Regions from separate parts of the Micromonospora sp. NPDC050397 genome, predicted to be linked through region 2. Evidence: predicted binding sites of a transcription regulator. Region 2 holds the regulator's gene; the other holds the start of a gene.
The links. The regulator HrcA, encoded in region 2, represses chaperone genes, less so after heat shock. The targets are predictions, from matches to a motif close to GGTTNGCACNCTCNNNNNGAGNGTGCNAACC.
Positions count from the first base shown of each region.

Region 1 (14,670 bases), on a different contig from region 2:
GGCCAGCGAGGCGAGCTGGGGAAGCCTGCGTTACCTGCTGGCCATCCCGGTCCCCCGGTCCCGGCTGCTCGCGGTGAAGCTGGTGGTCGCGCTCGCCTACTCCGGGCTGGCGTTGCTGCTGCTCGCCGGCACCGCCCTGCTGCTCGGCACCCTGCGGTACGGCTGGGAGCCGCTGAGCAGCACCGTCGCGGCCCAGATTCCGGCCGGCGAGGGCCTGCTGCGCCTGCTCGGCGTCCTGGGTTACCTGGCCGTGGCGCTGCTGGTCGTCGCCGGTCTGGCGTTCCTGCTCTCGGTCTCCACCGACGCGGCACTGGGGGCGGTCGGCGGCGCGGTGCTGCTCTGGATCCTCTCCAGCATCCTGGACCAGATCTCGGCGCTCGGCGTGGTACGCGACTTCCTGCCGACCCACTACAGCACCGCCTGGCTCGGCCTGCTCTCCACCCCAATCCAGACCGACGACCTGGTACGCGGCTGCATCTCCGCGATCAGCTATGCCACCGTCTTCTGGAGCCTCGCCTTCTGGCGCTTCACCCGCAAGGACGTGGTCAGCTAGCCAGCCCCGTGCGCGAATCCTGGAAGAGGGGCGATCCGGGCAAAGTGCACCCAGTCAAAGTGGTAACTCGGCGAAGACGTACATGAAAGAACGTGTATCTACATGTTCTTTCATGTACGAAGTTTTCGATCACATCTCTTCCTGGGGTGTGGGTCACAGGGGCGGTGTGGCTCTGGGCCGGAGACGGGTTCACCCGTAGGATCGGGCACACAACTGAATACCTCATCCAGAGGGGCAGAGGGATACGGCCCGATGAAGCCCCGGCAACCACCCGCCGGCTCGATGACGAGCCGAGCGAGGCAGGTGCCAAGTCCGTCCCCGCCGCACCGTGCGGTCCAGGGGAAAGATGAGAGGACACATCGCATGACTGCGACCCTCGGTGAAACCCAGACCTCCACCGGTGGCGAGACGCCGGCCAGCCCCGCGCGCGCGTTGGTCTGCCGGGGCTGCGGTGCCCAGTACCCGCTGATCGCCCAGCACGCCTGTTACGAGTGTTTCGGCCCGCTCGAGGTCGCCTACGACCAGGCCGCGCTGGCCCGGGTCACCAGGGCCGACATCGAAGCGGGCCCGCAGAACATCTGGCGGTACGCCGCGCTCCTCCCCGCCGGGCAGGACCCGGCCACCCGGGTCACCCTCGACCCCGGCCTGACCCCGCTGGTCGCCGCCCCGCACCTCGCCGCCGAGCTGGGCATCACCGCGCCGCTCTGGGTCAAGGACGACAGCGCCAACCCGACCCACTCGTTCAAGGACCGGGTGGTGTCGGTGGCGCTCACCGCCGCGCGCGGTCTCGGGTTCAACCGGTTCGCCTGCGCCTCCACCGGCAACCTGGCCAACTCGGTGGCCGCCCACGCGGCCCGGGCCGGGGTGCCGTCGATCGTCTTCGTCCCGTCCGACCTGGAGCAGGGCAAGATCGTCACAACCGCCGTGTACGGCGGCGACCTGGTCGCCATCGAGGGCTCGTACGACGACGTGAACCGGCTCTGCGGCGAGCTGGTGGAGACCGACGAGTTCGAGGACACCGCGTTCGTGAACGTGAACGTCCGCCCCTACTACGCCGAGGGCTCCAAGACCCTGGGGTACGAGGTGGCCGAGCAGCTCGGCTGGCGCATCCCGGAGCAGGTCGTCATCCCGATGGCCAGCGGCGAACTGCTGACCAAGATTGACAAGGCGTTCAGCGAGCTGGTCGAGATCGGGCTGGTCGAGGCGCCGGCCAACGGCTGGAAGGTGTTCGGCGCCCAGTCGGCCGGGTGCAACCCGATCGCGACCGCGCTGCACAACGACACCGACACCATCGTGCCGGTGAAGCCGATCGGCATCGCCAAGTCACTCAACATCGGTGACCCGGCCGCCGGGGTGTACGCGCTGGAGGCGGTGCGGCGTACCGGCGGCTGGATGGAGTACGCCGACGACGACGAGATCCGTGACGCGATCCGGCTGCTGGCGCGTACCACCGGGGTTTTTGCCGAGACGGCGGGTGGGGTGACCGTGGCCTGCCTGCGCAAGCTGGTGGCGAGTGGACGGCTCGACCCGACCGCCGAGACGGTGGTGTACAACACCGGCGAGGGGCTCAAGACCATCGACGCGGTGGCGTCGCTGGTCGGTCCGACGTACCGGGTCAAGCCCTCGCTGAAGGCGGCCCGCGAGGTCGGTCTGCTCGGCTGACGGTGTGTCGTCCGAGCGTGTGTCGTTTGGCCGATCGGACCATGGCGGACTGGTCCGATCGGCGGATGTGTCCAATGCGCTCGGTAGCTGGCGATTTGCCACCGGTTAGCAAAAGACCCCGCCGAGGGCTTGACGCCGCGTATCGGGCGACGCAAAATGCTCCGTGCGGGAGGACGTGTCGCCGTAGACTTTTCAAGCTCTTACGACCCAGCGCCGGAGGCGTTGTGCGCACGTCCTCCCGACCAACGTCCCGGACTAAATGACTCGCGTTCGTCGCGGAGGCCGGGCACCCTCGGGGGCATGGACACCGCCGCCACCCCCGTAGGCATCGCCGTCATCCCGCTCGACGTCGCCGACGACCTCGCGGTCGAGCAGGCCTTCGCGCTCAGGGCCGCCATCATCGCGGCAGATCTGCCCGATTTTCCGCCGTTCTGCCGTCAACGCTTCCTCGGGCAGCTACGACATCCGATGCCCGGCGAGGAGGACCGGTTCGCGTTGGCGTACCTCGACGGCGAGCCGGTTGGCTTCCTCTGCGTCGAGCTGCCGCAGTTGGAGAACACCGAGAACGCCTCGGTGAGCATCGAGGTGCTGCCCGAGTACCGGCGACGTGGCGTCGGCCGGACGCTCCACGAGTACGCCGTGCGTACCCTGCGCGAGCTGGGACGCCGACGGCTGAACGGGCACTCGGTCGACGTACTGCCCGGCCAGGCGTCCGGCCCGGACCCGGTGGCCGCGTTCGCCGCCTCGGTCGGCGCGAAGAACGCGCTGGTCGACGTGAGGCGCCGGCTCGACATCACCACCCTGGACCACCTCGGCCTGGACGAACTGTTGGCCGAGGCGTGGCGGCGGGCGGACGGGTACTCGCTGGTGCAGTGGACGGGCTCGGCACCCGACGAGTACCTGGACGACATCGCGTACCTCGACGGCCGGCTGATCCAGGACGCTCCCCTCGGTGACCTGGAGTGGGAGGCGGCCAAACCGGACCGGGAGCGGATCCTGGCGGTCGACGCCGCGCTGGCCGCGCGCGGGCGGCGGAGTTACCACAGCGGGCTGCGCCACGACGCCACCGGTCGACTCGTCGCCTGGACCATGATCGATCTTGGTGCGAGCGTGTCCTGGCACGCGTACCAGCAGATCACCATCGTCGACCCGGACCACCGGGGCCATCGGCTCGGCACCGTCGCCAAGGTCGAGAACCTGCGGTTCACCATGGCCCACGAGGCTGAACTGCGCTTCATCGACACCTGGAACGCCGGGGTCAACGACCACATGATCTCGATCAACGAGGCGATCGGCTTCCGTCCCGTCGACTCCTGGAACAACTGGCAACTCACCCTCTGACCCGACTCGCCCTCCCTCCCCCGCCCAGGGGAGGGAGGGCGGCGGTGAGCTGCGGCATGATGGCGGGATGACGGAGACCCCGCATCCTCTCTACGCCACCCACGCCGACACCCTCGCCCGGGCGCTGACCGCGATCACCGAACGTGGGTACTGGTCGGCCTACCCCGAATCACCCAGCCCCCGGGTGTACGGCGAGACCGCCGCCGCCGAGGGTGAGGCGGCCTTCCGGGCCTACCGGGGTGACTTCCCGCTCGACCAACCCGGCACCACGGACTGGGTGGCGACCGAGGCCAGTCCGTTCGGACAGCGGCTCGACACCGGGTTGCGTTACCCGCACGGCGACGTGGACGCGCTGATCGCCGCAGCCACCGCAGCGCTGCCGAAGTGGCGCGACGCCGGGCCGCAGACCCGCGCCGCCGTCTGCGTCGAGATCCTGGCCCGACTGCACCGGCACATCTTCGAACTGGCCAACGCGGTGCAGGCGACCAGCGGGCAGGCGTTCGTGATGGCGTTCCAGGCCGGCGGGGCGCACGCCCTGGACCGGGCGCTGGAGGCGATCGCGTACGGCTATGCCGAGATGACCCGGCACCCGGCCAGCGCCGAGTGGGAGAAGCCGGCCGGCAAGGGCGACCCGCTGCGGATGCGCAAGACGTTCCACCTGGTGCCCCGGGGCGTGGCACTGGTGATCGGCTGCAACACGTTCCCGACCTGGAACTCGTACCCTGGTCTGTTCGCGTCGCTGGTCACCGGCAACCCGGTCCTGGTCAAGCCGCACCCCGGCGCGGTGCTGCCGCTCGCGATCACCGTGCGGTACGCCCGGGAGGTGCTGGCCGAGGCCGGGTTCGATCCCAACCTGGTGCTGCTCGCCGCCGAGGCGCCGGGCGAGAAGATCGCCAGCACGCTGGCGCTGCGTCCGGAGGTCCGGATCATCGACTTCACCGGCTCGACCGAGTACGGCGACTGGCTGGAGAACAACGCCCGCCAGGCCGTGGTCTACACCGAGAAGTCCGGCGTGAACACCATCGTGGTCGACTCCACCGACGACTTCGCCGGCATGTGCCGCAACATCGGGTTCTCGCTGACCCTCTACAGCGGTCAGATGTGCACCACCCCGCAGAACATCCTGATCCCGGCCTCCGGCATCGAGACCGACCAGGGTCACAAGAGCTTCGACGAGGTGACCGGGGGCATCGCCGGCGCGATCGGCAAGCTCACCGGTGACCCGGCCCGCGCGGTCGAGTTCACCGGGGCGATCGTGAACGACGGCGTACTCGGCCGGCTGGAGGAGGTCGCCGGGGTCGGTGAGGTGGTGCTCGCCTCGCGTACCGTCGAGCATCCGGCCTACCCGGACGCGGTGGTGCGTACGCCGACCATCGTGCGGCTCGGCGCGGACGACGTGCGGACCTACGGCCGGGAGTGGTTCGGGCCGATCTCGTTCGCGATCGCCACCGACTCCACCGCGCACAGCCTGGAGATCCTGCGGGAGACGGTGGGCGCGCGGGGCGCGTTGACCGCGGCGGTCTACGCCACCGACGAGGAGGTGCTCGACGCGGCCGAGTCGGCGGCGCTCGACGCCGGGGTGCACCTCTCCTGCAACCTCACCGGTGGCGTCTTTGTCAACCAGTCGGCAGCCTTCTCCGACTTCCACGCCAGCGGCGCGAACGCGGCGGCCAACGCGGCCCTGACCGACGGCGCGTACGTCGCCAACCGGTTCCGCGTCGTCCAGTCCCGCCGCCACATCTGAGGTGTAAGGAAGGGCCCCTTGTTATCGCTTTTTGTATAGGAAGGGGCCCTTCCTAACACCGTCGGCATGGTGGGCGGGGCGGGAGGTCAGGCGCGGCGACGCATCTGCAACTCGGTCAGGGCCGGCACGCGGGGGTGCGGAACCCGTACGCCGGTGTCGACAAAACCGAGCCGCTGGTACGCCCGCAGCGCCCGGTCGTTGCCGACCACCACCTCCAGCATCAGTTCCGGGCGTCCGGCGGCCCGGGACCAGGCGGCCACCTGTTCGACCAGGTCGGCGAGGAGGCCGGTGCCGCGCAGCGCCGGGGTGACGTAGACCGCGAAGATCACGGTGAGGCCGGGTTCGGTCGGCACCGCGTGCCCGCCCAGGTGCCCCACCAGGCGACCGGCGGCCGGCGAACCGGGGTTTGCGGGCGGCATCTCGGCGACGAACGCGGCGATGTCGCCGCCGTGGGCACTGTGCCGAACCCGTTGGGCGAACTCGCCGTGTGGCCGGGCCGCCGCCTCGGCGACCGTTTCGAGGAAGGCCAGCGGAGCGTCGGCCAGCATCTCCAGCCGTAGCGCCCGCATCCGCGCGGTGTCCGTCGGCCGGATCCGCCGCACCCGGGGCCAGGCGTCGCGGCCGGCGTCGGACCTGTCGGGCGGTGCGGTTGTGGGCCATGTCGGCACGCTGGTCATCAGGCATGCCTACCCTCGCTGGGCCGGCCCGGCAACCGGATTGAGGATCAACCGCCCGGCCGGGTCCGCGCGATATACATGATCAATTGTACGAGGTAAAGACGCCTGACGATGTGGCGGCAATGTGTTGGTGTGGGTGGAGAGTGAAACCTGCTGTCCCTTTTGTGGTAGTGCACCGAGGTCGGACCTCGTGTAGCGTGCGATTTCGGCTGCTGATTTCGTCGGACGATATGGTCCACCGAGTCGGCGGCTCCGGTCGACGTACGTCGACACCGGGGGTTTGCGACCCAGCACGATCGAAGTGAGGAAGTGCACCGTGGCACAGGGCACCGTCAAGTGGTTCAACAGTGAAAAGGGCTACGGCTTCATTGCGGTCGACGGCGGGCAGGACGTATTCGTCCATTTCTCCGCGATCGAGATGGATGGTTACAAGGCGCTCGACGACGGCCAGCGGGTGGAGTTCGAAATCGCCCAGGGTCAGAAGGGCCCGCAGGCCGAGAAGGTGCGCCTGCTCGCCTGAACGTCGATCTGACCTACCGGTTGTCTGACTGATCGAATACCGCGATAACGACAATCGACTTCGATTCGACGGGGCGTCGTCGGCTTGCCGGGTAGTGCGGCGTCCCTGTCATCGGTTTCGTCCCAACGGACCCACCCTGGCGTACGTGCGCCCGAACGTCGGCGTGCGGTCGTCGCCGCCCCGTCCGGCTGTACCGATCCGGATGGTGCCGCGCATTGGGGCTGATGCTGCCCGTTGTGTGACGGACTCGTGAATTGTCCGAGTCTGTAGTACTTTCCCGTGAATTGGGGCTTTTGCTCGCTGCTGCCATTTGGCGCCCCGACCGTTCACCCGTACGTCGCTCCCGTGTCGCTGGCCCGCCGGTGCCGCGTACGCCGCCCCGCCCGGTGCCGGTGGTTGCCCGGCGGCGCTGGAGTTCTTGCTGGTCGCCGCAGGCGCCCTGGGCCCGTGCCGGGGTGGATCGCCGCGCCCGCTCTGGCGCACTCGCTTGCACTCGCCATGGGAGAGTGCTAAACAAGTGATTGGCACTCGCGCGGTGTGAGTGCCAGAAGGTCGGGGCGGTTAGGGCCACGGTTTCGCGACCGGTGACGGGAGCGGGGCGGATGGCCGGTCGTCGCGGGCTGTCCGGCCCGACCGACGGACGTCACTGCCGCCTAGCGCGCGGGAGTTGGTCCGGTGTGACCGCACCGGATCGTGCCGCGCGCCAGCGCAGTGGTGACGTCCGAAGGTGCGTAGTCAGGCGGCCGATCCGGACCAACCGGCTCGGGCGGCCGTGAGTGTCCAGGAGGACAACGCCGTATGGCCAAGATCATCGCGTTCGACGAAGAGGCCCGCCGTGGCCTCGAGCGGGGCATGAACCAGCTCGCCGACGCCGTCAAGGTGACGCTCGGCCCGAAGGGCCGCAACGTCGTGCTCGAGAAGAAGTGGGGCGCCCCCACCATCACCAACGATGGTGTGAGCATCGCCAAGGAGATCGAGCTCGAGGACAGCTACGAGAAGATCGGCGCCGAGCTGGTCAAGGAGGTCGCCAAGAAGACCGACGACGTTGCCGGTGACGGCACGACGACGGCGACCGTCCTGGCCCAGGCGCTGGTCCGCGAGGGCCTGCGCAACGTCGCGGCCGGCGCGAACCCGATGGCCCTGAAGCGGGGCATCGAGGCCGCGGTGGCTGCGGTGGCGGAGGAGCTGGCCAAGCTCGCGAAGGACGTCGAGACCAAGGAGCAGATCGCCTCCACCGCGTCGATCTCCGCCGGTGACACCACCGTCGGTGAGATCATCGCCGAGGCGATGGACAAGGTCGGCAAGGAAGGCGTCATCACCGTCGAGGAGAGCAACACCTTCGGGCTCGAACTCGAGCTCACCGAGGGTATGCGCTTCGACAAGGGCTACATCTCGCCGTACTTCTGGACCGACCCGGAGCGGATGGAGGCCGTCCTCGACGACCCCTACATCCTGATCGTCAACAGCAAGATCGCTTCGGTGAAGGACCTGCTGCCGATCCTGGAGAAGGTCATGCAGTCGGGCAAGCCGCTGCTGATCATCTCCGAGGACGTCGAGGGCGAGGCGCTGGCCACCCTCATCGTCAACAAGGTCCGGGGCACCTTCAAGTCCGTCGCCGTCAAGGCTCCGGGCTTCGGCGACCGCCGCAAGGCCATGCTGACCGACATCGCGATCCTCGCGGGTGGCGCTGTCATCAGCGAGGAGCTGGGCCTGAAGCTCGACGGCGTCGGCCTCGACATGCTCGGCCGCGCCCGCAAGGTCGTGGTGACCAAGGACGAGACCACCATCGTCGACGGTGCCGGTGACGCTGACCAGATCCAGGGTCGGGTCAACCAGATCCGGGCCGAGATCGAGAAGAGCGACTCCGACTACGACCGTGAGAAGCTGCAGGAGCGCCTGGCCAAGCTGGCCGGCGGTGTTGCGGTGATCAAGGTCGGCGCGGCCACCGAGGTCGAGCTCAAGGAGCGCAAGCACCGCATCGAGGACGCCGTTCGCAACGCGAAGGCGGCCGTCGAGGAGGGCATCGTCCCCGGTGGTGGCGTCGCGCTGGTGCAAGCCGGCAAGACCGCCTTCGACAAGCTCGACCTCGCGGGTGACGAGGCGACCGGTGCGCAGATCGTCAAGATCGCGCTCGACGCCCCGCTGCGCCAGATCGCCGTCAACGCCGGCCTCGAGGGTGGCGTCGTGGTGGAGAAGGTGCGCAACCTGGAGCCGGGCCACGGCCTCAACGCCGCGAACGGTGAGTACGTCGACCTGCTCAAGGCCGGCATCATCGACCCGGCCAAGGTGACCCGTTCGGCGCTGCAGAACGCGGCCTCGATCGCGGCCCTGTTCCTGACCACCGAGGCGGTGGTGGCGGACAAGCCGGAGAAGAACCCGGCCCCGGCGGCTGCGCCGGGCGGCGGGGACATGGACTTCTGAGTCCAGACTCCCGAAGGGGCGGGCCGCGCGAGCGGTCCGCCCCTTTGTCATGTCGGCAGTCGCCGCTGATTGCGCTGCTTGTCGGCGCGGGAGAACGGTTTTCTGATTTGAACCGGGGCGTCGACCATCTCCAGTGGTTCGTCGGAGGTGAGCTCGTCCGTCCCATCCATCTCGATCCGCTGGTCCGCGTCGCCGTAATCGAGGCGATGTACCGGCGTGTCGGCCGGGATCTCGGCTGCCATCCTGGCCCAGGCGGCGGCCGGGGGATCGTCAGTCGCTTCGTCGTCCTTCGCCATGATTTCCTCCTTCGCCCAAACGGTAGGAGGCCGGCAGGGGACAGTGCTGAGAAACGGCACTATAAACGGATATCTCCTATTCGCCCTCTTCCTGACGTTTCGGAGTTGCTTCACGACCCGCGCTCGCGATACGCAGCAAGCGGCAGGCGATACGTGGCATACGGCCCGCGATACGTGGCATACGGCCCGCGATACGCGGCATGTGGCAGGCGATACGCGGCCCGCGATATGTGCAGCGTGCGGCCCGCGATACGCGGCCCGCAGCACGCGGCACGCGGCACGCGATAAGAAGGGCGCGGTCCGCGTTCAGAGTTGCTTGCGGTAGAGGAAAAAAACGCGTTCGATCCGGGCTCCGGAGTTACGGGCGTAGAACGGCACCGGACCCACCCAGCCGATCTCGGCCCGCTCGTGCCCGGCCGCCCGCTGGTCGGCCAGGCAACGCCGGAGTAGCACCCCGCCGATGCCCAGTCCCTGCGCCGCCGGTGCGGTGCCCATCGGCCCGAACCAACTCGGGCGGGACGATCCGTACGCGGCGAAGCCGAGCACCTCGACCCGCTTCCCACCGTCGCCCGGCCGCTCGTCGCGGTCCTGTTCCCCGCCGTCGTCTGGCCGCTTGTTGTCGTCCTGTTCCCCGCCGTCGTCCTGCCGTTCCCGCACGGCGATGTGGCAGCCGGCGCCGGCCCGACCGATCGAGTCGGCGACCTCACCGCCCCAGCCGGCACCGAACGTCTCCCGGGCGAACCCGACGATCGCGTCGGCGTCCTCGGGCTCGGCCCGACGTACCGTGATGCCCTGATCGGCGAGTCGCCGTTGCGCCGGTTCGGTGGTGCGCAGTGCCGGCGACTCGTCGTACGACAGGTCCGCGGTCATGTTCCAGGCGGTGTTCTCCTGCTCGTAGCCGAGCGCCATGGCGGCACAGATCGCCGGGGTGTAACGCACGTCGATGCCGGGCCAGGCGTAGTGCGGTGGGTTGCCGGCGAGCAGCACCGAGCCCGCGCCGAGCCCGGAGAGCGCACCCTCGATCCGGGCCACCAGCGCCCGCCCGATTCCCCGCCTGCGGTGCGACGGGTGCACCGCGATCAAGTCGACATGACCGAGCGACGGGTCGCGGTGGGCGATCGAACCGAGCACCACGCCGACCGTGGCGGAGTCCGCGACGGCGACAAAACCGACCGTACGGCGCCGGGTGGTGGCAGCCGGCAGGGTTGTGGTGTCGCGGAGCCGGGTCACGATCACGGACGCCTCGGCCGCGTCGTCCGGCAGGTCCAGCGCCTCGGCGCAGAGGGCCACCACCGCGGGTACGTCGTCGTCGGTCAGCTCGATGATCGAGAAGTCGTAATCCACGACCGCCGACCATAGGACATCGCGCCCCTGCTCCGCTGCCCGCCCCGGCTGGTTAGGAAGGGCCCCTTCCTATACAAAAAGCGATAACAAGGGGCCCTTCCTTACCCCTGGGCGGCGCGGACGGCGGCTTCGGCGGAGAGGAGGCCGGCGCCGGTGGAGTTGCTGGTGGGTCCGCAGTCGGTGGTGGGTCCTGCCACCGGGGAGGCGGTGGTGCGGAGGATCTGCCGGGTCCGGGCCAGGTCACCGATGAGCGCGGGGTTGGCCGACCACATCAACGCCACCACCCCGGCCACCTGTGGGGTCGCCATCGAGGTGCCGCTGAGCGTGGCGTACCCGCCGCCCGGCATCGCCGAGAGCACGTCGGCACCGGGCGCGACCAGGTCGGGCTTTGCGGCGCCGCCGGCCGCCGGACCCCGGCTCGAGAACGGTGCCACCCGCCGCTCACGGTCGACCGCGCCGACGGTGAGGACATCGGAGTACGGAGCCGGCGGGTCGTCGACCGAACCGCAGCGTGGTCCGGTGTTGCCGGCGGCGGCGGTGAAGAAGATGCCGGCGGCGGCGAAGGCGGCCGTGGCAGGGCGGAGTACGCCCAGGTCGCAGCCCTCGATCGGCGGGCAGCCCCACGAGTTGGTCAGCACCTGGGGTGCCCGCTCGGGGCGACCGCCGGTGAACGGGTCCGCGCCGTTCGGGAAGGGCGCCAGCATGAACTGGAGGCAGTCCAGGTAGCGCGCCGGGTTGCCGAGGTTACGGTCGAGGTTCACGCAACCGATCCATTCCGCGCCGGGTGCCACGCCGACGTTCTCGGCACCGACCGCCGAGGCGAGCGTGTGCGTGCCGTGACCACCCTGGTCGTCCGGGAATTTGGTGCCGTTCCACGGGTCGAACCAGGAGTCGTCGCCGCCCCGGAAACCGCCGGCCAGTGCCGGGTGTCGACCGTCCGCACCCGAGTCGGAACTGCCGACGACGATGCCGGAGCCGTCGACGCCCAACCGGGTCCAGACCCGGTCGGCACCGATCTGGCTGATGTTCCAGGCCGGTACGTTCGGCGCCGGCTGGTCGCCGTGGGTGGTGCCGGGCGGCTCGGGCAGGGGACGGATCCGTTGGCCGAGCAGGACGCGATCGACGTCGTCCCGGCGGGACAGCCAGCCGCGTACGGCCGGACCACCGTCCACCTCGATCGCGTTGACCAGGTAGTAGGGCGTGTAGTCGAGGTGCCAGCGGTCGAGTTGGCGACGCAGGTCCGCCTGGGACCGCTGGGCGGTGTCGATCAGCCGGCGGTGGACTTCGCGTACCCGGCTCGGTTGACCGGTCGGGCCGGTCGGGCCTGCCGCCAGGTCGTCCAGCGACGCCTGCTCCTTCAGCACCACGAAGAGACGTTCGCCGTACAGGCCGGGTTGGCCGAGTCCGAGGTACACCCCGGCGGAGGCGAGCACCAGCACCGCGGCGACGGAGGCCGCCACCAGCCGGCGCGGGAGCGTGGCCCGTACCCGGGCGAACGCCAGGCCGTAACCGAGGCCGGAGAGCAGGGCGATGCCGAGCGCGGCGGTGGCGGCGAGCAATGTCCAGTAGGGCACGTCCCGACTGGTGGCCAGCAGGATCGAGATCTCCTCCGGGTCGACCAGGGCCAGCGGGCCGAGCACGGCCAGCCCGACCAGCCAGCCGGTCGGCGCCGTCGCCGATCCCGGCCGTAGGTGCCCCCCAGCCGACCCGGTTGATCCGGTTGATCCCGTCGAGCCGGAGCCGGTCGAGCCGGTCGAGCCGGCTGATCCGGCTGATCCGGCCGAGGCGGCCGAGCCGGCCGAGGCGGCCGAGCCGGCCGAGGCGGCCGAGCCGGCCGAGGCGGCCGAGCCGGCCGAGGCGGCCGAGTTGGTCGGGTGGATCGTTCGGCGGAGCGCGGCGACGGTGAAGCCGGCCGCCGGCAGGGCCAGCAGGACGGCGAGTTGGCTGCCGGCGGCTCCAATCCCGCCCGCGAGCAGGGCCAGGGTGACCCCGGCCACCAGCCCGCCGAGCAGCACCAACCGGGCCGGACCGGCCGTGGTGCCGTCGGCCCGGCGCTCGTAACCGGTCCAGTAGGTCGGGTCGAGCAGTTCGGCGGCGAACCAGCCGACGGCGGCCGAGGCGGTGACCGCCAGCACGGTTTCGGTCGCGCCGCCCAGTGCGCCGAGCCAGAGCCACGGCAGCAGCAGCGCCAGTCCGGCGGTGACCGCCCAGCAGGTGCCGGCGGAGGGCCGCGCCGGGGCGAGCGCCGGGCGGGGGCGGCGGGCGCGCCAGCGTACGAGAATCGCCGCCAACGCGGCGGTTACGGTGAGCGCGGCGAGGTAGCCCTCGTGCCGGGCCAGCGGTATCACCCGCAGTAGACCGAATCCGCCGAGTGCGATCGCGCCGACCAGCCAGACCCGCCCGGTGGCCCGGACCGTCGGTGACCGGGGCAGCCCGGCCAGCAGCCCGGCCGGTACGCCGACCAGCACCGCGTTGACGAGCCCGGTTACCGGCCACACCCAGACCGGCTGGGTCAGCCCGCCGACCAGCAGGAGCTGTTCGACCAGCCAGCCGACCGCCTGGGCGCCCACGGTCACCGCGACCGCCCAGCAGCCGACCAGGACGGCGGCCACCACCGGCCAGGGCCCAGGGCCCGGGGGAGCCGACATCGGTCCCGGCGGCCAGGGCGGTGTCCCGGGCGGCGGCGGACCCCAGCCGGGCGGCGATGGCGGTGGCGCAGTGTCGGCGAGTGGCGAGGGCGGACCGCCGGCGGGCGGCGAGGGCGGCAGCGGACCGCCGGCGGGCGGCGAGGGCGGTGGCAGTGGACCCCGGCCGGGCGGCGAGGGCGGGGGGATCGGCGGGAGAGATGGATCTTCGGCGGGCTGCGGGGGTCCGACCTGCATGTCGGACACAGTACGACCCACCGAGGGGGAGAACTGTTCACCGAGGGCGGTTAACGTGGACGGGTGCGCGATCCGAATATCTCCCGGTACACCGCCGGTCAACTCTCACCGGCCCGCCGCGCGGCGGATCTGCGTCGCCTGCGGAGCGAGCGGTTCGACGTACTCGTGATCGGTGGTGGGGTGACCGGCGCGGGCGCCGCCCTCGACGCCGCGTCGCGCGGACTCCGGGTCGCCCTGGTGGAGGCGCGCGACTACGCCGCCGGCACCTCCAGCCGGTCCAGCAAACTTATCCACGGTGGCCTGCGCTACCTGGAGCAGCTCGAATTCGGTCTGGTGCACGAGGCGCTCACCGAACGTGGTCTGCTCGCCACCCGGCTCGCGCCGCACCTGGTCCGGCCGGTGCCGATCCTGGTCCCGCTCCCCTCGGGAGCCGGCCCGGCGGCGCTGCCCGCGCGGGCCTGGCGACGTTCCTACTACGGCGCCGGGGTGGCCGCGTACGACGCGTTCGCCGGTCTCTTCGGCGGCGGGCGGGGGATGCCGCTGCACCGCCACCTGACCCGGGAGGGTGCCCGCCGCCTCTTCCCGAGCCTGCGGGCCGACGCGGTCGCCGGGGCGATCCGCTACTACGACGGCCAGATGGACGACGCCCGCCTGGTCGTCACCCTGGCCCGGACGGCGGCGAGCCTGGGCGCGGCCGTGGTGACCAGCACTCGCGCCGTCGGCCTGCTCCGGCAGGCCCGCGAGGTGACCGGGGTACGGGTCCGCGACATGGAGGCTCGTCCGGGCTCGCCCGACGCCGAGTTCGAGGTGAGCGCCCGTACCGTGATCGCCGCCACCGGGGTGTGGAGCGACGACATGTCGCGGATGCTCGGCGACATCGGCGCCCGTCCGGGGCTGCGGGTCCGCTCCTCCAAGGGCGTGCACCTGGTCGTCCCGCGCTCGGCGATCACCGGCGAGGCCGGGCTGATCCTGCGTACGGCGACCTCGGTGCTCTTCGTGCTCCCGTGGGGCGGTCACTGGATCATCGGCACCACGGACACCGACTGGCGGCTCGACCGGGCCCACCCGGCGGCCTCCGCCCGCGACATCGATTACCTGCTCGAACAGGTGAACATGGTGCTCGACCGGCCGCTCACCACCTCGGACATCGAGGGCGTGTACGCGGGGCTGCGCCCGCTGCTCTCCGGCGAGGCGGATTCCACCTCGAAGCTGTCCCGGGAACACGCGGTG
Region 1 covers NZ_JBJDPS010000018.1:69,543-84,212, reverse strand. The annotation lists gene ACI2K4_RS32290 (ABC transporter permease subunit) at 1-553, shown strand, start outside; SAM riboswitch class I at 773-906, shown strand; gene thrC (threonine synthase) at 917-2,215, shown strand; gene ACI2K4_RS32280 (GNAT family N-acetyltransferase) at 2,516-3,556, shown strand; gene paaN (phenylacetic acid degradation protein PaaN) at 3,624-5,300, shown strand; gene ACI2K4_RS32270 (GNAT family N-acetyltransferase) at 5,387-5,869, opposite strand; gene ACI2K4_RS32265 (cold-shock protein) at 6,294-6,497, shown strand; gene groL (chaperonin GroEL) at 7,296-8,918, shown strand; gene ACI2K4_RS32255 (hypothetical protein) at 8,966-9,214, opposite strand; gene ACI2K4_RS32250 (GNAT family N-acetyltransferase) at 9,521-10,558, opposite strand; gene ACI2K4_RS32245 (S8 family serine peptidase) at 10,660-13,206, opposite strand; gene ACI2K4_RS32240 (glycerol-3-phosphate dehydrogenase/oxidase) at 13,519-14,670, shown strand, end outside.
Region 1: a site for HrcA is predicted at 7,017-7,047, ahead of groL (chaperonin GroEL). Genes of this name have one in related genera too.

Region 2 (14,670 bases):
ACCGACGGTGATCTGGCGGCGGTGGTCCGGGACGGCCGGCTGGCGGTTGCCGTACGCGGCCTCGGTCCGACGGACGACCGACCGGAGTAACCAAAAGTATTGGCATCATCACCAAGGGTGCGAATGAAGTCGGACCATCGAGGTGACCGGGGTGAAGGAGTGGAGGAGGCTGAGGCGTGCGCCGAACGCCAGGATTAAGATAAATGTCTTGATTTGCGCTAAGTGCGGGGTCAACTACGGGTACCCGGGTGACCAGGCCCGACGCGTCCACCCGACGTGCGACGATGACCACGTGACCCCTGTTAGCCTCCCCCCGGTAACGCTCGTCCTCGGCGACGAGGAACTGCTGGTCAACCGAGCACTGACCGGGGCCGCCGAGTCGGCTCGGGCAGTTGATCCCGACTCCGACGTCCGCGAGTACGAGGCCGGTTCGGTCAACCCCGGCGAGGTTGCCGAGATGCTCAGTCCGTCCCTGTTCGGCGGTCGCCGGGTGATCCTGCTCCGCGCCGGCCAGGACGCCCGCAAGGATCTGGTCGCCACGCTGCTGACGTACGCGAAGAATCCCGACCCCGACGTGCACCTGGTGGTGGCGCACGCCGGAGGCGCCAAGGGCAAGGCGTTCGCCGACGGGCTGCGCGCGGCCGGGGCGATCGTGGTCTCGGCGGCCAAGCTCAAGGGGGACCGGGAGCGGATCGCCTTCGTCAAGGACGAGTTCCGGCGGGGAGGCGGCAAGGCCAGTGAGGACGCCGCCGCCGCCCTGGTCGCAGCGGTCGGCAACGACCTGCGCGAACTCGCCTCCGCCTGCGCGCAGTTGATCGCCGACACCGACGGGCGGATCGGGGCCGACACGGTCGCCCGCTACTACCGGGGCCGGGCCGAGGTGAGCGGCTTCACCGTCGCGGACGCGGCGATGGTCGGTGACGTCCCGGCCGCGCTGGAGGCGTTGCGCTGGGCACTGCACGTCGGCGTCGACCCGGTGCCGATCGCCGACGCGCTCGCCGACGGCGTACGGACCGTCGCCCGGGTGAGCTCCGCCGGACGGGGCAGCGCCTACCAACTCGCGAGCACGCTCGGCATGCCCGCGTGGAAGATCGAGCGGGCCCAGCGTCAGGGTCGTGGTTGGACGCCCGAAGGGCTGGTGGACGCGATGCGGGCCGCGGCCGACTGCAACGCCGCCGTCAAGGGCGGCGCCGACGACCGGGGGTACGCGTTGGAACGCGCGGTCTTCGCGGTCGCCGCCGCCCGCTCGGGAGGTGGCACACGATGAGCGGACCGCCTCACCTCCGGTTACCGGGACAGCTCCGGGCCATCCGGCGAGCCGGCGCCACCGGGGACCTCGGTTACCCCGACCTGTCCGAGTCGCTCGACGATGCCGGGCCGGTGATGGCCGGGGACGTCGCTGCGAGCTATCCCGGCCTGGTCGCCGAGGTCTGCGCCGACCTCGACGGGGCCGCGCGGGCCGAACACCCCACGGTACGGGTCTACCCCCGGCTGCTCGAACCGGTCCACGAGAGCCCGACGGTCGACGACGAGCGGGTCCAACCGCTCTACTCGCGGGTGCTCCGACTGCACCATGTCGACCCCGGCGGCCTGCTCTGCTTCCTCTTCTTCGAGGGCACGGTCGCCCTCGGCCTGCTGCTCGCACTCGCCGAGTTGGTCAACTGGTGGGGCGTGCTGGTCCTGCCGATGACCGTCGCCGTCATGGTCAAGGTCAACGACCTGGTGGCGGCGGCGGTGGTCCGCGCCGCGGCCAGGGTGCCGGACCTCGAACAGGAGCGGTTCCGGCGGGAGATGCTGCCGGCGGTCGGCCGGGCCCGGGTGCCGGACGAGTGGAAGATCAGTCCGGATTCCCGACCCGACGCGGCCGCTTCGGCGCGACCGGTGGGGCACGCTCGACCTCGCGCGGGCGGCGCCAACCGGTCACTGCCCGCCGGCACGAGGCCGGAGCCGGTCGCCGGCTCGGCCGAGGCCCTGCCCGCGGCGGCGCGGCTGGTGCTGGGACGGGCTGCGGCGAGTCGGATCCGGGCCAACTCCGGCCAGGCCGGCACGCGTCGTACCGCGATTGACCGGCCGACGAACGGTCAGCCGGCGGCGGGTGAGCGTACCGAACAGTGGCCCGGCCAGCAGGGTGGTCACTGGTCCGAGCGGTCGGACAGCCCGCAGCAGCGGGCCAGTCAGTCGGGCAGCCGGCACTACGAGTAGGCAGAGCCCTACGGGGGTAGGCAGAGCCGGTCACGAGGAAGAGGGCCGACGGGTCAGGACCAGACGACAGCTACGCCCCGAGCCGGAAAGGCTCGGGGCGTACTGGTGAAGTCTGGGGTCGGACCCGCTCAGGCAGCGGAGAGCGACTGCAGCCGCTTCGCGATCGCCGACTTGCGGTTCGCCGCCTGGTTCTGGTGGATGACGCCCTTGCTGACCGCCTTGTCCAGCTTCCGCGAGGCGTCCCGCATCAACGCGGTGGCCTGCTCGGTGTCACCGGCAACGGTCGCCTCGTTGAACTTGCGGATGGCGGTCTTCAGCGACGACTTGACCGACTTGTTACGCAGCCGGCGCTTCTCGTTCTGCCGGTTGCGCTTGATCTGGGACTTAATGTTCGCCACGCGACAGCCTCGTCTTGATAGCTCGGGTTGGTCAGCTTGATGCAGGGGCGACGATCTGCGGGAGCCTCTGGGGCGCCAACACACGGTCACATCGCCACATGCGAAAAGTCAGGTTACCAGGTCCCCCGGGTGGGGCCAAAACCGGCTCAGCGCCACCCGCGCCGCGAGGCCAGCCAGGCCAGCGCCGTCTCACCGCTCCAGCGCTGGTGCGCCCGCAGGTGCGGAGACTCCGCGGCGGGTTCGGTGGTGGCCCGTACCAACCAGTATCCGGCGAGCGCGGCCAGTGCGGCGTCCAGCCCGTCGGCCGGTGCGTCCCGGGTGGCCGGGTGGGTGGCGAAGGCGCGGTCGGCGTCGAGCCCGCTGGCGTACGCGGTGACGAGCAGGCCGGCCAGGTCGAACCAGGCGGGGCCGAAGCAGAGCCAGTTCCAGTCGCAGATCCAGGCGGCGCCGGACCGGTCGATCAGTACGTTGTCCAGCCGCAGGTCGCAGTGGATCAACCCGGTGCCGTGCGCGTAGCCGGGCAGCAGACCCTCCAGCGAGGCCAGCTCGGGCAACCGTCCCCGCAGGCTCGCCGGCACCCCGGCCGGCACCGGCTCGTACCCGTCGACGATCTCCCGCCACCAGGACAGGTCGGCCCGGAGCAGGTCGGCGAGCTGCGGCGGACCGAGCGCGACGAGTGCCTCCGGCGGCTCACGCAGCGCCCGCGCCACCCGCGCGTACGCGTCCAGGGTCGCGCTCAGCTCGGCCGGGTGCCAGGGCAGGGCCGGCGTCCGGCCGTCGATGGCGTCCAGGCAGATGACGAAGTGACCGGCGGTGGTGAGGGTCCAGCGCGGGCGGGCCACCGGCAGTCCGGGCGGGAGGGCGGCGACGATCGCGGTCTCCCGGGCGTACCAGTCGCTCAGATGCCGTTGGTCGGCGAGCGACGCGGCCTTGACGAAGACCCGGTCCCCGGCGGTGGTGCCGAGCACCCCGGCAAAACCGTTGGTGAACCCGCCACCGGCGGTGGTGGCCCAGCTCACCCTGGCGCCCAACCGGGCGGCGATCGCCGCCCGCAGTTCCGCCGGCAGGTCGGCCCAGTCCGGTCGGACGGCGGTCGCACCGTACGGCACCAGCGGCAACGGGCTCGCGGACATGCCTCCATCCTGCCTCAGCCGGCCGTCCGGACGCCGTACCGGCGACGGTGCGACCCGGTTGTCACAGTGGTCTGCCAGACTGCCGGGACATGAGGACCGACGAGTTCTGGGCGTTGATCGACGAGGCCCGCACGGGTGCCGACGGCGAGACCGAGGCGATCATCGCGCGGGCGGTGGCCCTGCTGGCGGAGCGGGACGTGGTCGAGATCGTCGGCTTCGACCAGCACCTCTGGCGGGTGTTGGCGGCCTCCTACCGGGCGGACCTCTGGGGCGCGGCCTACCTGATCAACGGTGGCTGCTCCGACGACGGCTTCGAGTACTTCCGCTGCTGGCTCCTCCTCCAGGGGCGGGCGACCTTCGCCCAGGCGGTCAAGGACCCGGACTCACTGGCCGCGCTGCCGGCGGTGCGGCAGGCGGCGGTGACCGGTCAGGAGTTCGAGGCCGAGGAGGTGCTGCACCTCGCCCGGAACGCCCACCTGAAGGCGACCGCCGCCGAGATGCCGGCCCAACCGCACGCGACCTACCCGGAGCTGGGCGAGTTCTGGGACTTCGACGACGAGGACTCGGCCCGCCAACAGTTGCCCCGGCTCGCGGCGCTCTTCGTCGAGCCGCCCGCCGAGTGACCGGCGCCTGCGCCGAATGGACACCGACGGGTTCTGGGAGTTGATCGAGCGCTCGGCGTTGCGGGCCGACACGCCCGACGACCGGCTGCGGTGGCTCACCGACCGGCTCGCCGAGCTGCCGGCCGCCGAGATCATGGACTTCACGCTCCGGCTGGACGAGCTGCGCCGCCGGGCCGACAGCCACCTGCTGTGGGGTGCGGCGTACCGGATTTGTGGTGGTCTCTGCTCCGACGACGGGTTCCACTACTTCCAGGCGTGGCTGGTCGGACTCGGGCGGGACGGGTTCGAACGGGTGGTACGCGACCCGGACGAACTGGCCGAGCTGCCCGCGGTTCAGCGGCTGGCCGGGCGGGCGTTGCGCGACTGGGCCGAAGACGAGTGGCCGAGTTGGGAGGAGCTCGACTACGTGGCGGACGAGGCGTACGAGCGGATCACCGACGGGTCCGAGGAGCTGGACGTGGTGCTGGAGCGGCACGGTCACGACGTGCAACTCACGCCGGAGCCGTCCGACGAGCGCTGGAACCCGCGCGATCCGGCCGAGGTGGTCGCCCGATTCCCCCGACTGGCCCGGATGTTCCCGGTCCCGCCGGTCGAGACCCCGCCGGCCGGCTGGGCGTTCCGCTCGGCGTGACCCGACCGGCTGCTCCGGGGCTTCCGGCGGGCATGGGATCATAGAGAGTGGTCGGCGCCGTGCCGACCGTCGCGTACCGGTCCGGCCCGAGCGGCCGTCGCGTACCGCCGACCAGCCCGACCAGCGCAGCTTGCCAGCCCGACCCGCTTGCCAGCCCGACTAGAACGGACCGCCGTGCCACCGACGCCCGACCCCGGCGCGAACACTCCTGGTGCCACCGACCCCGGCCGGATCAGGAACTTCGGCATCATCGCCCACATCGACCACGGGAAGTCGACCCTGGCCGACCGGATGTTGCAGCTCACCGGCGTGGTCGACCCGCGGCAGATGCGGGCGCAGTACCTGGACCGGATGGACATCGAGCGCGAGCGTGGCATCACCATCAAGAGCCAGGCGGTCCGGATGCCCTGGACCGTGCGCGAGGGTGAGCAGCAGGGCGAGCAGGCCGTGCTCAACATGATCGACACCCCGGGCCACGTGGACTTCACCTACGAGGTGTCCCGGTCGCTGGCCGCCTGTGAGGGCGCGGTGCTGCTGGTCGACGCGGCGCAGGGGATCGAGGCGCAGACGCTGGCGAACCTCTACCTGGCGATGGAGAACAACCTCACCATCATCCCGGTGCTGAACAAGATCGACCTGCCGGCCGCCCAGCCGGAGAAGTACGCCGAGGAACTGGCGCACCTGATCGGATGCGAGCCGAGCGACTGCATCAAGGTCTCCGGCAAGACCGGCGAGGGCGTGCCGTACCTGCTCGACGAGATCGTCCGTCAGTTCAAGCCGCCGGTCGGCAACGCCGACGCGCCGGCCCGCGCGATGATCTTCGACTCGGTCTACGACGTCTACCGGGGCGTGGTCACCTACGTCCGGGTCATCGACGGCCGGATCGAGGCCCGCGAGCGGATCAAGATGATGTCCACCGGCGCGGTGCACGAGCTGCTGGAGATCGGCGTCATCTCACCCGAGATGGAGAAGCACGGCGCGCTCGGCGTCGGCGAGGTGGGCTACCTGATCACGGGTGTGAAGGACGTACGCCAGTCGCGGGTCGGTGACACGGTCACCCTCAACACGCGGCCGGCGAGCGAGCCGCTCGGCGGTTACAAGGACCCGAAGCCGATGGTCTACTCCGGCCTCTACCCGATCGACGGGTCCGACTACCCCAACCTGCGCGACGCGCTGGACAAGCTCAAGCTCAACGACGCCGCGCTCGACTACGAGCCGGAGACCTCGGGTGCGCTCGGTTTCGGCTTCCGCTGCGGCTTCCTCGGCCTGCTGCACCTGGAGATCATCCGGGAGCGGCTGGAGCGGGAGTACAACCTGGACCTGATCTCCACCGCGCCGAACGTGGTCTACCGGGCGAAGCTGGAAGACGGCAACGAGATCACCGTCACTAACCCCAGCGAGTACCCGAGCGGCAAGGTCGCCGAGGTGTACGAGCCGGTGGTGCGGGCGACCGTACTCACCCCGAACGACTACGTCGGCGCGGTGATGGAGCTCTGCCAGGGCCGGCGGGGCACCCTGCTCGGCATGGACTACCTCTCCGCCGACCGGGTGGAGCTGCGCTACACGCTGCCCCTAGCAGAGATCATCTTCGACTTCTTCGACCAGCTCAAGAGCCGTACCAAGGGCTACGCCTCGCTCGACTACGAGCCCTCCGGCGAGCAGCAGTCCGACCTGGTCAAGGTGGACATCCTGCTGCACGGCGAGCCGGTCGACGCGTTCAGCGCGATCGTGCACAAGGACAAGGCGTACAACTACGGCGTCAGCATCGCGTCCAAGCTGCAGAAGCTGATTCCCCGGCAGCAGTTCGAGGTGCCGATCCAGGCCGCGATCGGCAACCGGGTGATCGCCCGCGAGACCATCCGGGCGATCCGCAAGGACGTGCTCGCCAAGTGCTACGGCGGTGACATCACCCGTAAGCGCAAGCTGCTGGAGAAGCAGAAGGAAGGCAAGAAGCGGATGAAGATGGTCGGCCGGGTCGAGGTGCCGCAGGAGGCGTTCATCGCCGCGCTCTCCTCGGACGACTCCGGTGGCGACGGCAAGGGCGGCAAGGCGGCCGGCAAGAAGTGACGCCGCGAACGTACGGGCCGGACGCCGCCTTCTGCCCGCGCTGCGCCGCGCCGCTGCCCTCTGCCCCGCCGACGGCCTGCGGCGCGTGCGGCTACGCGCTCTTTGTCAACGCCCGCCCGACCGCCAGCCTCGTCCTGCTCGACGGTGACCCGGTCGCGCCCCGGTTCCTGGCGCTGCGCCGGGCGTCCGAGCCCAGGTCCGGGCTCTGGGAGACCCCGGGCGGCTTCTGCGACGGGTGGGAACACCCGGAGGCGGCGGCGATCCGCGAGGGGCGGGAGGAACTCGGCGTCGAGGTGATCCTCGGCGACTTCGTCGGCATGTACGTCGGCAGTTACGACTACCAGCGCGAGACCCTTCCGGTGCTCGACATCTTCTACCTGGCGACTCTTCCAGTCGGTGCCGAGATCAGGATCGATCCGACGGAGTCGTCCGAGATGACCTGGTTCCCCCTGGCGGATCCGCCCACTTTGGCCTTCGAGACGATGGATGCGGCCGTTCGGGCGGCGGCGCGACAACTCATGATCTGAGTCGGTTTGGAATCTCCGGCGGTCGGGCACTATGCGGTCACCACACGACAAGGTGTGACCGATCCGAGTAGGAGACGACCGATGACTGTTCTCGGTATCATCACCGCCCTCATTGTTGGCCTCATCGTCGGTGCGCTCGGCCGCCTGGTCGTGCCCGGACGGCAGAACATGCCGATGTGGCTGCACATGCTGATCGGCGTGGGCGCCGCACTGCTCGGTACGGTGATCGCGCGGGCCGCGGGCATCGCCACCGAGACCGCCGGCATCGACTGGCGGGAGCTGCTGGTCCAGGTGGTCGTCGCGGCGATCGCGGTGGCCATCGTGGCCGGTGTCGGCGGTCGCCGTAGCGTCAGCCGCTACTGATCCCCGTACCACCTCCCCGTAACACGTTTGCACGGCCAGGGGCGCCCGACCGATCCGGTCCGGCGCCCCTGCCGTGCGCACCGCGTTCCTGACCGCGGCCCGGGCCGGCGACCTCACCGCGATCCTCGCGGTGCTCGCCCCCGACGTGGTCCGCCGGGGCGCCGGCGGCGGCCGTAGGCTGCATCCATGACGGGCAGACTCACCTCGGTAAATTTGGCCATCGTGACCACGGCCCCGTGGGCCGGTGACCCGAGCGGACGCAGCGGCATCGACAAGCGGCCCAACCCGGGCCGGATCCTGTTGCGCGCCGGAGGCGTGGCCGGTGACTTCGTCGGCGAGACCGCGGTCCACGGCGGGCCGGACAAGGCCGTCTACTCGTACGCCCGGGAGGACGCGGCCTGGTGGTCGCGGGAGTTGGGTCGGGAGATCCCGCCCGGCGGGTTCGGCGAGAACCTCTCCACCGAGGGGATCGACCTGACCGGTGCGGTGATCGGAGAACGGTGGCAGGTCGGTACGGCGCTGCTGGAGGTGAGCCAGCCGCGTACGCCCTGCCGCACCTTCGCCGGCTTCTGGGGCGTACGGGACCTGATCAAGCGGTTCACCGCCCGCGCCACACCCGGGGCGTACCTGCGGGTTCTCCGCGAGGGTGAGGTGGGCGCGGGCGACGAGGTGACGGTGGTGCACCGGCCGGCGCACGGCGTCACCATCGGGGAGACCTTTCGGGCCCTCAACATCACCCCGGAACTGCTGCCGCGTCTGCTCGACGTGCCGGAGCTTCCCGAGCACATCCGGGAACGGGTGATCCGTCGGACCGCCGGGGCGCCGCGATGAACGCCCGGACCGCCGGGGCGCCGCGATGAACGCCCCGGGTCACCCCTCGGCGTAGACCTCGGCGACCACGAGGGCGGAGTTCGCCTCGCCCTTCTTGAGCGCGGTCCAGGTGCCCTCGTCCGCGGTCCATTCGAGATTCTCGAAGGTGACCCGCTTGACGCCGTTGTCGCCCGCGTGCGAGACGAGCCAGTGGGCGTAACGCCAACCGGTCTGGAGGTTCGCCGCCGGCACCGCCAGCCCGGTGAGTTCGGCCGGTACGGTCGTCTGGAGCTTGCCCCAGTCCAGGTTCAGGCCGTCGACCAGGGCGGCTGCCGCGGCGGCACCCCGCACCAGCGGCTCGGCGCCCACGGTACAGGCGACCGCGCCGGTCGCGTTGCCGAGCAGTGCCCGGGTGAGCACGGCAGACTCGTCGGCCCACTTCTCGTACGCCTCCGGGAACGCCGAACGCTGCACCTTCTGGGCGGCGTCGGTGACCCGCATCGTCTCCCAGCCCTTGACCTTCTTCAGCGCGGCGTAGAACTTGTTCGCCGCGTAACGCGGGTCGCGGATCTCCTCCGGTTTGCCCCAACCCTGGCTGGGGCGCTGCTGGAACAGCCCGATCGAGTCGCGGTCGCCGCCGGCCAGGTTCTCCAACCTGGACTCCTGGAACGCCGTCGCGAGGGCGACCACGACCGCCTGTTCGGGCATCTTGCGCTTCACGCCGATCGCGGCGATGGTCGCAGCGTTCGCCATCTGCTCCGGGTTCAGGTTGACCCGACCCTCCGCCTCGACCGTGCAGCCCTGGATCGCGGTCGGCAGCGGCAGCTTCCCGACGATCTCGCGTGAGCCGAGGTAGACCCCGAAGGCGGCAACCGCCGCCAGCGCCACGCCAGCGGCCACCATCGCTCGAGTCCGCACCCGCACCCCCTGCTCGTCCGGTCGGCCTGATCCGTCCATACCGATGTCCGCCCGTTTCGGGGGCGGGGACGGCCGGTGGGACAGCGCCTAGCGTACGTGCCGACGCCGTACCTCCGACCAGCCTTGTATTCCCGGTAAACCTGTGCTCACCGATACTTCATCGGATTCACATCGATGCCTGGCGCGCGTTCACGCCGCTCATGCCCCGGGTACCCAACGAGCCGGCCGTTTCTCGCGGAACGCGGAGATTCCCTCCCGCCCCTCCTCGGAGAGGAAGTAGCCGGTCGACAGCGCGCCCAACTCGGCGAGTTCGGCCCGCAGGTCCGGGCCGACCGGGCGGCGCAGCAGCTCCTTCGTGCCGGCCAGGGCACCCGGCGCCCCCTTCACCAGCGCGGCGCAGTACGCGGCCACGGTCGGGTCCAGCTCCTGCGCCGGCACCGCCCGGTTGACCAGCCCGATCCGTTCGGCCCGGTCCCCGTCGAAGGTCTCACCGGTCAGATAGAGCTCGGCGGCGGCCCGGGGCTGCAACCGGGGCAGAACGGTCGCCGAGATCACCGCCGGGATCACCCCGATCCGTACCTCGGTGAAGGCGAAGGTGGCGTCCCGGGCGCAGACCGCCAGGTCGGCCGCGGCGATCAGACCCAGGCCGCCCGCGCGCGCCGGGCCGGCGACCCGCGCGACGACCGGCTTCGGGCACTCCCGTACGGCGGCGAGCACGTCACCGAGCCGGCCGGCGGGTACGGAGCCGGTCGCGTACGCCTCCGCGGTCTCCTTCAGGTCGGCGCCGGAGCAGAAGACCGGCCCGGTGTGGCTCAGCACCACCGCCCGTACCGTGTCGTCCGTCACAGCCTCGGCGAGCGCGGCGAGGAGCTGGGTCATCAGCGGGGTGGAGAGCGCGTTGCGGTTGTGCGGGCTGTCCAGGGTGAGCGTGGTCACCCCGGACGCCGTCGACACCCGGACGAGCGTGTCAGGGGCGGAGGTCATGCCGGCACACTAGTCGCATGCCCGGCATCCTTCCCGAAGGCGAACCCGTCCCGGCCGACGGTTCGCTGCCCCGTTCCGCCCTGACCGCCGTCGGCGCCCGGGGCTTCGGGGTGTACGCGCACGTGCCGTTCTGCGCCAGTCGGTGCGGTTACTGCGACTTCAACACGTACACCGCGACGGAACTCGGGGGCGGGGGCGCCCGGGACGAGTACGCCGACCAGGTGCTGGCCGAGTTGGCGCTGGCCGGACGGGTGCTCGGCGACGCCCCGCCGGGCCGGGTGGACACCGTCTTTGTCGGCGGTGGCACCCCGACCCTGCTGCCCGCCGACGACCTGGCCCGGATCCTGGACGGGATCGACCGCACCTGGGGGCTGGCCGCCGACGCGGAGATCACCACCGAGGCGAACCCGGAGTCGGTGACGCCGGATTCGCTCAAGGCGCTGCGCGCCGCCGGATACACCCGGATCTCGCTGGGGATGCAGTCCGCCGCGCCCGGGGTGCTCGCCCTGCTCGACCGTCGGCACACCCCCGGACGGGCGGTCCAGGCGGCGCTGGAGGCCCGTGACGCCGGGTTCGACCACGTGAACCTGGACCTGATCTACGGCACGCCGGGGGAGAGCGCCGAGGACTTCGCCGCCTCGCTCGACGCGGTGACGCAGGCGGGCGTCGACCACGTCAGCGCGTACGCCCTGATCGTCGAGGACGGCACCCGGCTGGCCGCGCGGATGCGGCGCGGGGAGCTGCCGTACCCGAGCGACGACGTGGCGGCGGACCGCTACCTGGCCGCCGAGCAGGCCCTCGGCGCGGCCGGTTTCTCCTGGTACGAGGTCTCCAACTGGGCCCGCACGCCGGACGCCGCGTGCCGGCACAACCTGCTGTACTGGACCGGCGGCGACTGGTGGGGCCTCGGGCCGGGGGCGCACAGCCACGTCGGCGGCGTGCGCTGGTGGAACGTCAAACACCCCACCGCGTACGCGGCCCGGCTGGCCGCCGGTGAGTCCCCGGGACACGCCCGGGAGCTGCTCAGCGGCGACGACCAGCACGTGGAGGACGTGATGCTGCGGCTGCGGCTGGCGTCCGGCCTGCCGCTGGCCGGGCTGGACGGGGTGGGTCGGGCCGGCGCCGAGCGGGCGCTCACCGACGGCCTGCTCAGCCGCCCGGAGTACGAGTCCGGCCGGGCGGTGCTGACCCTGCGCGGCCGGCTGCTCGCCGACGCGGTGGTCCGGGACCTGCTGCCGTAGCCGGTGCCGGAGTCCGTGCCGCAGCCGGTTCCGGTGCCGGAGTCCGTGCCGGTGCCGGAACGGGGCCGGGACGTTACCCGGCCCCGTTCCGAAGGCCGACCGCTACTTGATCCAACTCGGCGACATCGGGTACTTGTAGTACTCGCCGTTGACCGCCTTGGCCCCGGCGATGATCCCGAAGATGGTGCCGAGGGCCCACGCGGCGATCACGCCGACGATCCCGATCCCGATGCAGAGCAGGATGTAACCCGCCACACCGATGATCGACCAGAGTAGCTGGAAGTTCAGCGCGGCGGTGGAGTGCGCCCGTACGGTCGGCGAGGTGTTCCCCTTGACCAGGTACGCGACCAGCGGGGCGATCCAGCCCGCCACGCCGCCGCTGACAAAGGCGCCGGCCGCGCCGCCGAAGTGGGCGACCATGGCCCAGGTCTTCTCCTCGCCGTTGGCGAAGCCGCCCGGGGCCCCGCCGCCGTAGTAGGCACCGGGCGGGGGGTAGCCCCCGGGCGGGGGGTAACCACCCGGCGGGGGGTAGCCGCCGGCCGGCGGGTAGCCGCCCTCGGCCGGAGGCGGGTAGGCGCCCGGGGGTGGATAGGCGCCGGGGGGCGGGTAGCCGCCACCGGAGGTGGGCGGGGACGCCTGGTACGGCGGTGGCGGGCCGTAGCCCGGAGGCGGACTCTCGCCGGGGCTCGAGTACGAGCCGGGGGAGGTGAACGGCGTGGTCGGTGGTTCCGGCGGGTTGCCGCCGGGGCCGTTGTCCCCGGGCGGGCGAGGCGGTTCAGTCATGTGGGTCACGGTAGGGGCACCGATCAAGTGACGCCACTTATCACCAGTGACTTTCTCTGGACAATTGACGACTGAAGCTGTTATGCCGACAGCGGGTCGGCTACCGTCCAGCAATTACCCCAAGATCTCCGGCCGGGGCGCACGGTTGATCATCGCGATCGGCCGGGCCCACGTCGTAGACTGGCACTCGTTACAGTCGAGTGCCAGACTGGTGGGCCGGGTGCTCGCTCCGACCCGGTCGCAGGGAGGTGAGAATGGGTCTCGACGACCGCAAGCTCGACGTGTTGCGCGCGATCGTGGAGGACTACGTCTCCACCCAGGAGCCGGTCGGCAGCAAAGCCCTGGTCGAACGGCACCAGCTCGGCGTCTCGCCGGCCACCGTCCGCAACGACATGGCCGTGCTCGAGGAGGAGGGCTACATCCGGCAGCCGCACACCAGTGCGGGCCGGGTGCCCACCGACCGTGGCTACCGTCTCTTCGTCGACCGGCTGTCCCGGGTCAAGCCGCTCACCCCGGCCGAGCGCCGGGCGATCGAGCGCTTCCTGGTCGGTGCCGTCGACCTCGACGACGTGGTGCACCGTACGGTCCGGCTGCTCGCCCAGCTCACCCGGCAGGTCGCGGTGGTGCAGTACCCGAGCCTGGCCCGCTCCTCCGTGCGTCACCTCGAACTGGTGCCGATCTCCACCACCCGGCTCATGTTCGTCATGATCGCCGACACCGGACGGGTCGAACAGCGCCTGGTCGAGATGCCCGCGCCGCTGCTCGCCGACGACGTCACCGACCTGCGCCGGATGGTCAACGAGAAGCTCGTCGGCTGCCGCCTCTCCGACACCCCGCCGCTGGTCCAGGCGCTGGTCGACGAGATCGCGCCCGAACTGCGCCCGGCCATGGCGACGCTCGCGTCGGTGCTGCTGGAGACCCTCGTCGAACGGCACGAGGAGCGGATCGCGCTGGCCGGCACCGCCAACCTGACCAGGGGCGGGCTGCTCGACTTCCAGGGTTCGCTGCGTCCGATCCTGGAGGCGCTGGAGGAGGAGGTCATCCTGCTCAAGCTCTTCGGTGAGGTCGAACCCAGTACGCTGCGGATTCGGATCGGCGACGAGAACGAGATCGACAATCTGCGGGCCGCCTCGGTCGTGAGCACCGGGTACGGCACCGGCAACACCATCCTCGGCGGGCTCGGCGTGCTCGGTCCGACGCGGATGGACTACCCCGGCACCATCGCGACCGTACGCGCCGTGGCCAGGTACGTGGGCGACCTGCTGGCGCAGAACTGATGGCACCGGGGCAGCGGGAGGCACCGGAGCGTTACCGAAGACGCCGGGCTGGCGGGAGCACGGCGCGGACCTGATCGACAAGCTGACCTGACGACCGGCGGACGGTACGACTGACATGGGGACACGGAACACAGTGGCCAAGGACTACTACGGGATTCTCGGCGTCAACCGAGAGGCCTCCGACGACGAGATCAAGCGCGCCTACCGCAAGCTGGCGCGGCAGTTCCACCCGGACGTCAACCCGGACCCGGAGGCGCACGAGAAGTTCAAGGACATCAACGCCGCCTACGAGGTCCTCTCCGACACGCAGAAGCGACAGATCGTCGACCTCGGCGGGGACCCGCTGGCGCCCGGCGGTGGCGGCGGTGCCGGACCCGGTGGCGCCGGCCCGTTCGTCGGCTTCCAGGACATCATGGACGCCTTCTTCGGCGCCGCCGGTGCGAGCCGGGGACCGCGCCCGCGTACCCGGCCGGGCGCCGACGCCATCCTCCGTCTCGAACTCGACCTGAACGAGACCGCCTTCGGGGTGGAGGCGCCGATCACCGTCGACACCGCCGTGCTCTGCACCACCTGCGCCGGGGCGGGCACCGCCGCCGGCACCCACCTCGCCACCTGCGAGGCCTGTGGCGGGCGGGGCGAGGTGCAGTCGGTTCAGCGCACCTTCCTCGGCCAGGTGGTCTCCTCCCGGCCGTGCACGGTCTGCCAGGGGTACG
Region 2 covers NZ_JBJDPS010000010.1:159,376-174,045, reverse strand. The annotation lists gene ACI2K4_RS27055 (ComEC/Rec2 family competence protein) at 1-90, shown strand, start outside; gene holA (DNA polymerase III subunit delta) at 293-1,267, shown strand; gene ACI2K4_RS27045 (hypothetical protein) at 1,264-2,202, shown strand; gene rpsT (30S ribosomal protein S20) at 2,331-2,600, opposite strand; gene ACI2K4_RS27035 (phosphotransferase) at 2,747-3,733, opposite strand; gene ACI2K4_RS27030 (DUF4240 domain-containing protein) at 3,823-4,356, shown strand; gene ACI2K4_RS27025 (DUF4240 domain-containing protein) at 4,373-4,987, shown strand; gene lepA (translation elongation factor 4) at 5,162-7,054, shown strand; gene ACI2K4_RS27015 (NUDIX domain-containing protein) at 7,051-7,581, shown strand; gene ACI2K4_RS27010 (GlsB/YeaQ/YmgE family stress response membrane protein) at 7,663-7,944, shown strand; gene ACI2K4_RS27005 (MOSC domain-containing protein) at 8,131-8,775, shown strand; gene ACI2K4_RS27000 (hypothetical protein) at 8,815-9,678, opposite strand; gene ACI2K4_RS26995 (enoyl-CoA hydratase-related protein) at 9,871-10,656, opposite strand; gene hemW (radical SAM family heme chaperone HemW) at 10,674-11,897, shown strand; gene ACI2K4_RS26985 (DUF4870 domain-containing protein) at 12,000-12,680, opposite strand; gene hrcA (heat-inducible transcriptional repressor HrcA) at 12,935-13,957, shown strand; gene dnaJ (molecular chaperone DnaJ) at 14,091-14,670, shown strand, end outside.